DNA from 2 places in the Monashia sp. HAY1-2A genome. Region 1 is predicted to be linked to the other one. Evidence: predicted binding sites of a transcription regulator. Region 1 holds the regulator's gene; the other holds the start of a gene.
The links. Region 1 encodes Rex, which represses fermentation and respiration genes when NADH is low (regulators of the CRP and FNR family bind a similar motif). Its sites were predicted from a motif close to CTTGTGAANNNNTTCACAAG; they were not measured.

Region 1 (4,047 bases):
TCGGTGGCGGCGGCGAGGCGCGTCGCCCGATCCGGGGTGCGGTTGACGACGCTGAGCCGGCCGATGCCGTTGCGACGGGTCGTGGCGGCGGCCAGGCCGCTCATGGCCCCGGCGCCGACGACGGCGGCGTCACGCCCCTCGAGCGGCCCGAGCACCTGGGCGGCCTGCTCGAGCGCGATCTGCACGAGGGAGACGCTGTGGCGGTCGATGTCGGTCTCGGAGTGGGCCCGCTTGCCGACCCGCAGGGCCTGCTGGAACAGCGAGTTCAGGGACGTGCCGACCTGGCCGCGCGCCTGGGCCGCGGCGAGCGCGTCGCGCATCTGGCCGAGGACCTGCGCCTCGCCGACGGCCATGGAGTCGAGGCCGCACGCGACGGTGAAGGTGTGCGCCACCGCGGCGTCGTCGAACCGGACGTAGAGGTGGTCGGCGAGGGACTCGGCGCGCGCGGCGAGGGCCTCCGTGGGGTCGGTGGGCGGCGCGTACGACGTCCCGGTGTTCTCGGGCTGCTCGATGCCGGCGGCCAGCGCCAGCGCCTCGCCGATCGCCGCGACGGCCGGGTGGAACGCGGCGACCTCGGCGTAGACCTCGAGGCGGTTGCACGTCGACAGGACGACCGCCTCGGAGGCAGTCGCCGAGCCGAGGAGCGAGCCGGCGATGGCCGCCGCGCGGTCGGGACGCTCGGACAGCGCCTCGAGCACCGACAGGGGCGCCGTGTGGTGGGACAGGCCGATGACGAGCAGGCTCACCGCGCCACCGCCGATCGCAGCTCGCCGGCGGCCAGTGCCTTGCGCTGGGCGTGGAAGGCGAGGATCTGCAGCTCGGTGGACAGGTCGACGCGACGCACGTGGACGCCGTCGGGGACCGCGAGCACCGCCGGCGCGAAGTTGAGGATGGAGCTGATGCCGGCGCCGACGAGGGCGTCGCAGACGGCCTGCGCGGCCGGTGCCGGCGTCGCGATGACCCCGATCGCGATGGGGTCCACCGCGTGGCGCTCGGACAGCTCGGCGAGCGGACGGATGCGGACGCCGACGACGACCTCGTCGGCGAGGGCCGGGTCGTCGTCGTAGAGGCCGACGACGCGGAAACCCTTGGTGACGAAGCCCGAGTAGGAGGCGAGCGCGTGACCGAGGTTGCCCATTCCGACGATGGCGACCGGCCAGTCCTCGGTGAGGCCGAGGGCCCGGGAGATCTCGAGGGCGAGCGTCTCGACGTCGTAGCCGACGCCGCGAACGCCGTAGGAGCCGAGGTGGCTGAGGTCCTTGCGGAGCTGCGCCGAGCGCACGCCGACCTCGGCCGCGAGCTCTTCGGACGACACCGACAGCACGCCGTCCTCGGCCAGGCGGGACAGCGTCCGCAGGTACTCAGGGAGCCGCGCGACGGTTGCGTCGGGGATCTCTCGACGCAGGACAGGGTCGGCGGACACGCTTGCTCACCGGCTCCTCTCGCTGGGGCGTTCGGCACGAACGCGGAGCACGTGGGGACCCGTTCAGGCTAGACGTTTGTGAAGGCATGCACAAAGTTGACGTGACCGGCCTATCAGACGTAGGGCGCCGGCCGGGCACCGGTCCCCCACCGGGTCAGCCCAGAGCCCGCCGGAGCCGGGCCTCGTCGACCCGCCAGAAGTCGTGGCGGCGGCCGTCGACGAAGGTCACCGGGATCTGCTCGCCGTAGCGTCGCAGCAGCTCCGGGTCGTCGTCGACGGAGCGCTCCTGCCACCCGACGCCGAGGTCCGCGGCGACCCGCTCGACGACCGCCCTCGCCTCGTCGCACAGGTGGCAGCCGGCGCGGCCGAGCAGGAGCACGCGGGGTGGCGGCCCGGGGCTGCCGGCGTCCGTCGCGTTGCTGCCGGGACCGGGGGACGTGCTCATGGGCCCACTCTAGGTCGCGGCAGGGCCGGGGCCCGCGCGTTACCCGTCGGTAGCAGATCGGTCACATCCGGTCGAACTGACTGCCATGAGGGCGCCGCGTCAGTCAGACTGTGACGGATGCGCCCGAGGAGGACGCCGGTCCACCGGCAGCCGCGCGGGGCCGCGCCGGGGGCGTTCCCGGCCGCGGTCGCGCTGCACCCTGCCCTCGCCACCGGAGCGGCCTCGCCCGGCAGCCGTCTCGCGCCGGGCCGCCTGCCGTCCTGGCGTTCGGCGCTCGACGCCATCTGGGCAGCCCTCGAGGACGGCGCGGGCGATCGCTTCTCCGGCGCCGGCGCGGGAGGCCCGGGCGCCGAGGGTAGCGGCGCCGGCGGCGCTGCCGGCGCGGGTGGCCGGGGTGGACGCGGCACCCGGACGCTCGAGCGCGACGTCGTCGAGCAGGCCCGGATCGCCGCCCTCGTCGAGCTGGCGCAGCGGGGCGACCGCGAGGCCTTCGCGCAGCTGTACGACGCCTACGTCGACACGGTCTTCCGCTACGTCCTCGTCCGCGTCGCGAGCCGGCAGCTGGCCGAGGACCTCACGTCCGAGACGTTCCTGCGGGCCATGCGCCGCATCGACTCGTTCACGTGGCAGGGCCGCGACATCGCCGCCTGGTTCGTCACCATCGCCCGCAACCTCATCGCCGACCACGTGAAGTCGGCCCGGTTCCGCTTCGAGGTGACCACCGCCGACATGCGCGACGCCGACGAGCGGGTCGACGCCCCCGACGCCGAGGTGCTCGCCCGGCTGCGCGACGAACGGCTCGTCGAGGCCATCCGCGGCCTGGGCTCGGACCAGGCCGAGTGCATCACCCTGCGCTTCCTGCAGGGCCTCAGCCTCGCCGACACGGCCACGGTCCTCGGCAAGTCCGAGGGCGCGGTCAAGCAGCTGCAGCTGCGGGCCACCCGGGCGCTGCGCAAGACCCTCGAGGGAGTGGACCTGTGAGGCCCGTAACGCCCTCGGCACCTGCGTCGTTCTCACGGCAGCGGGACGGTTCGTGTGGGGCCGCACCGCAGCCCCTCGCGCTCCCGGGCGCCGTGGGGCACGCGACCCCGACCCCGAGGGCAGGACACGAGACGACGCACCACCCGCACCCCGCAACCGCGCCGCGCCTCACCGAGGCCGACGCGCGCCGCCGGTCCCGCGTGCCGGGCCTCGACCCGCACGTGCGGCCCGGCTCCGGTCCGGCGACCGGCCCGGCTCCAGCCACGGCAGGTGCCGCACCGGTTCCTCCGGCCCGGCGACCACGACACCGCGTCGGCCCGACGCGCCCTGACTGACCGCACGACCCGTACGACCTTCCGGCAGCACCTGACCGCACGAGAACGAAGGAGGAGAGATGGACCTCGGCCCCACGTCCGACGCCGACCTCCTCCAGCGTGCCCTCGAGGGCGAGCGGGTCACCGAGCCGGGCATCCTCGAGCTCGTCGCGGTCGTGCACGCCGTCACCGCCATCGACCAGGCGGGCCTCGCGCCGCGCCGCGAGTTCGTCGCGGACCTGCGGGCCAGGCTCCTCGAGGACGACGGCGGCCTGGCTGCTCCGGTCGTCCCGCTCGGCGGACCCGCTGACGGTGGTTCCCCGCCCGAGTCCGTGAGCCCGACGAGCGCCGGGCGCCAGGGCGTCGACCCGAGCACCGACGCTGACCCGACCACCGACGCGTACCCGAGCCCCGACGCCGACGCGGAGCCCGACCCGACGGGCGCTCCGGACGCTCGCCGCGGCGCCGGCCCGTCCGGCGGGACCGTCTCCGTCCTGCGCGTCGCGGCCCGTCCGCTGCGCTACGTCGCGGCCGCTGCCGCGGCGCTGCTCGTGGTCGGCGGCGCCCTCGGCTGGGCCTCGCGCTCCGCCCTGCCGGGTGACGCGCTCTACGGCGTCAAGCAGGTGCTCGACCGCGCTGCCGTCCAGCTGTCCGGGTCGCGCTACGACCAGGGCCTGACCTACCTCGCGCAGGCCCAGCAGCACATCGGCGAGGCCCGCGACCTCGTCGACCGCGGCGCCCCGGCCGCCGTCGACGTCGAGACCGCGCTCGACCTCGCGTCCGACGCGACGACCCGGGCGCAGACCCTCCTGCTCGAGGCCTTCCGCAGCGAGGACCGCGTCGACGCCATCACGCAGCTCGCCGACTTCTACACCCGCGCGCTG
Region 2 (4,047 bases), on a different contig from region 1:
GTGCATGACGTTGGGCAGGTGCAGCACGAACGGCGCCTCGGGCACGTTCATCGACGAGCAGTGCGGTGCGAGCGCGTCGGCGACGGAGCGGACGGCGTACTCGTGCTCCTCGAGGTCCTTGCTCGAGCGGGCGAGCGACGCGGCGAGGGCGAGGTCCTTGGCGTCGTCACCGGTGCGGCGGATGGTGCCGGCGAGCACCCGCGAGGTGATGAGCCCCTGGTCGCGGCGCACGAGCAGCTCAGGCGTGGCGCCGACGAGGCCGGAGACGGCGAACACCCAGGTGTTCTCGTAGCGGTCGGCGAGCCGGCGCAGGATCCAGCGTGGGTCGATCGGGCCCGCGGCGGTGGCGACGAGGTCGCGGGCGAGGACCACCTTGTCGACCTCGCCGTCGTTGATGAGCCGGACCGCCTCGGCCACCGAGTGCGCGTAGTCGGACGGCGAGACGGCGCCGTCGGCGAAGGCGATGCGCGCCGGCGGCACGGGCTCGGACGCCGGCTCGGGCGGCTCGACGGTGGGCAGCTGTGGACCGGTCGAGATGGTCGTCAGCCACGTGCGGCCCTCGCGCCGCCCGACGATGGTCGAGGGCACGACGAGGCGGGCGGACTCGGCGGAGTCGTCGGCGAAGGGGAACGAGCCGAAGCACACGAGCCCGGAGCCGGGCCGCTCGACGTCGTCGCGCACCACGGCGTGCCCCGTCACCCGGCGCCACCACGCCTCGGTCTCGCGGAACCGGTCGGCGCCGCGCGCCTCGAACGACAGGGCGACGCCCCAGCCGACGAGGCCGTCGCCACGGCGCACCCACGAGACGAGCTCGTCGTGCGGCACGTCGGCCGGCAGGTGGTGCAGCAACGGGGTGTCCGAGGTGAGCGGCACCGAGCGCACGACGACGGTCGGGGCCGCGGCGGAGGAGGCCGCCTCGGCGGCCGGGAGCGTGGACATCGCCTCAAACTCTACGACCGCCGGACCCGTGCCCGGACCGCGCGGCCGCCGCTCCGCCCGACGGGACGAGGGTGCGAGGATGAGCGCATGACCCGTGCCCAGCTCGACAAGAAGCCGGTCGACGTCGCGTCGATGTTCGACACCGTCGCCGAGAAGTACGACGTGACCAACGACGTGCTCTCCCTCGGGCAGGACCGGCTCTGGCGCCGCGCGGTCGTCAGGGCGGTCGACGCGAAGCGGGGCGAGCGCGTCCTCGACATCGCCGCGGGCACCGGCACGTCGAGCGAGCCGTGGGCCGACCGGGATATCGAGGTCGTGCCCGCGGACTTCTCGCTCGGCATGCTGCGGGTCGGCCGGCGGCGCCGCCCCGACATGGCCTTCACCGCTGCGGACGCGATGAGCCTGCCGTTCGCCGACGAGAGCTTCGACGTCGTGACGATGAGCTTCGGCCTGCGCAACGTCGCGGACGTCGACACCGCCCTCCGCGAGTTCCTCCGCGTCACGAAGCCGGGCGGGCGGCTGCTCGTCTGCGAGTTCAGCCAGCCGGTCAACAAGGCGTTCCGGACCGTCTACTCCAACTACCTCATGCGCGCGCTGCCGCCGGTGGCCCGCCGCACCTCGAGCAACCCCGACTCCTACGTATACCTCGCCGAGTCGATCCGGGCCTGGCCGCCGCAGGGCGAGCTGGCCGCGGTCATCGAGCAGGCCGGCTGGACGGGCGTGCGCTGGACCAACCTCACCGGCGGCATCGTCGCGCTCCACCAGGCCACCAAGCGCTGACGCCGCCTGACCGGACCCGTCAGGTTAGGTATGCCTTATCTGACAAGCCGGAAACCTCGGGCATAGACTCCGCAGAGTTCGTGAAGATCTTCACAAGCAGGTCGGAAGCCCCGTGGTAGAGATGAGCAGCACCGGCTCGGCGACGAGCCCTGCAGCGCATGCCGGCGCCCTCTCGGACGCCAGCGCCGACGTCATCGTCGTCGGCGCCGGTCCGGGCGGATCGGCCACTGCCGCCTACCTGGCCGACCACGGCCTCGACGTCCTGCTCCTCGAGAAGTCCGCCTTCCCGCGCGACAAGATCTGCGGCGACGGGCTGACCCCGCGCGCCACCAAGGAGCTCGTCTCCCTCGGCATCGACACGAGCGGCTGGCAGCGCACCAAGGGCCTGCGCATCAAGGGCGGCGGTCACACGCTGCAGCTCGACTGGCCCGAGAACGACGCGTTCCCCTCCTACGGCATGGTCCGCACCCGGGCCCAGCTCGACGAGACCCTCGCCCGCCACGCGCAGTCGCGTGGCGCCAAGCTCGAGGAGCGCACCAGCGTCACCGCCCCGGTCCACGACGCGTCCGGGCGCGTCGTCGGCGTCACCGCCAAGAAGGTCGACGACCGTGGCCGCGCCACCGGCGAGAGCGTCACCTACCGGGCTCCGGTCGTCGTCGCGAGCGACGGCGTCTCCAGCCGCCTCGCCACGGCCGTCGGCCGCCCCAAGCGCGAGGACCGCGTCATGGGCGTGGCCGTCCGCGCGTACTACACGACCCCGAAGCGCGACGACTACCTCGAGAGCCACCTCGAGCTGTGGACGCGCGACGACGCGGGCAACCGCATCCTCATGCCCGGCTACGGCTGGCTCTTCCCGCTCGAGGACGGCCGCACCAACGTCGGCCTCGGCACGCTCGACACGACGGCCGCCTTCCAGCACACGGACTACAAGCACGTCATGCGCAGGTGGGTCGAGGACATATCGCCCGAGTGGCAGCTCGAGCACGACGAGGCCGCCGGCCCGATCCGCGGGGCCGCCCTGCCGATGGGCTTCAACCGCAGCCCGCTCTACGCCGACGGTCTCCTGCTCGTCGGCGACGCCGGGGGCATGGTCAACCCGTTCAACGGCGAGGGCATCGACTACGCCCTGGAGGCCGCCCGCGTCGGCGCGGAGGTCATCGCCCAGGCGCACGCCCGCCCCGACGACGCGGGCCGCGAGCGCGTCCTCGCCAGCTACCCGAAGGTCATGAAGGACGAGCTCGGCGGCTACTTCACCCTCGGCCGCTGGTTCGCCCACGCCATCGGCAACCCCGAGGTGATGCGCCTCGCGACGCGCTACGGCCTGCCCCGCACGAAGCTCATGCCCTTCCTCCTCAAGATCATGGCCAACCTCGCCGACCCCCGCGGGCGCGGCGCGAGCGACCGGATCATCACCGCCCTCTCGCGACTGGCGCCGGACGCATGAGCCACCCCGCTGCCGGGCGCCTTGTGACGCCGAGCACAATCGATCCCGACGCCCCTAGGATGGGTGCGCCGCGCAACTGCCGTGACGCCCTCCTCGACGGACCACCCGTTCTGGCGCACCACCGCCCCGTCGACACGCACGACCGAAAGGCAAAGTGACCTCGGATGAACTCGTACGTCCCGATCCTGTTCATGCTGGGGCTCGGCTTCGCGTTCGCGGCCCTGTCGGTGTTCACGTCGCTCGTCGTGGGTCCGAAGCGCTACAACCGCGCCAAGCTCGAGGCGTACGAGTGCGGCATCCAGCCCACGCCCCATGCGGCCGGCGGGGGACGCGTGCCGATCAAGTACTACCTGACGGCGATGCTCTTCATCATCTTCGACATCGAGTCGATCTTCCTCTATCCGTTCGCGGTGGCCTTCAACAAGCTGGGCCTCTTCGCGCTGGTCGAGATGGTCCTGTTCGTCCTCACGGTGTTCGTCGCGTACGCGTACGTGTGGCGCCGCGGCGGCCTCGAGTGGGACTGACCGGACGGTCGGCGCACCGGGGACGACAGCAAGCTAAGGAGTAAGCAATGGGTCTGGAAGAGAAGCTGCCCGCAGGGTTCCTGCTCTCGACCGTCGAGGGCCTGGCCGGCTACATGCGCAAGGCCTCCATCTGGCCGGCGACGTTCGGCCTGGCCTGCTGCGCGATCGAGATGATGGCCGTCGGCACGCCCGACTACGACATCGCCCGCTTCGGCATGGAGCGCTTCTCGGCGACGCCGCGCCAGGCGGACCTGATGATCGTCGCCGGCCGGGTCAGCCAGAAGATGGCCCCGGTCGTGCGCCAGGTCTACGACCAGATGCCCAACCCCAAGTGGGTCATCTCGATGGGGGTCTGCGCCA

Region 2: the regulator Rex is predicted to act here: its motif matches at 1,797-1,816, upstream of ACPYOM_RS06850 (geranylgeranyl reductase family protein).

Annotation. Positions count from the first base shown of each region.
Region 1 is NZ_JBNDHY010000042.1:9-4,055, forward strand. It holds partial or broken gene ACPYOM_RS08495 (glutamyl-tRNA reductase) at 1-746, opposite strand, end outside; gene ACPYOM_RS08500 (redox-sensing transcriptional repressor Rex) at 743-1,423, opposite strand; gene ACPYOM_RS08505 (glutaredoxin family protein) at 1,578-1,868, opposite strand; gene ACPYOM_RS08510 (RNA polymerase sigma factor) at 1,986-2,849, shown strand; gene ACPYOM_RS08515 (DUF5667 domain-containing protein) at 3,244-4,047, shown strand, end outside.
Region 2 is NZ_JBNDHY010000031.1:30,395-34,441, forward strand. It holds gene ACPYOM_RS06840 (isochorismate synthase) at 1-939, opposite strand, end outside; gene ACPYOM_RS06845 (demethylmenaquinone methyltransferase) at 1,027-1,719, shown strand; gene ACPYOM_RS06850 (geranylgeranyl reductase family protein) at 1,841-3,163, shown strand; gene ACPYOM_RS06855 (NADH-quinone oxidoreductase subunit A) at 3,328-3,687, shown strand; gene ACPYOM_RS06860 (NuoB/complex I 20 kDa subunit family protein) at 3,735-4,047, shown strand, end outside.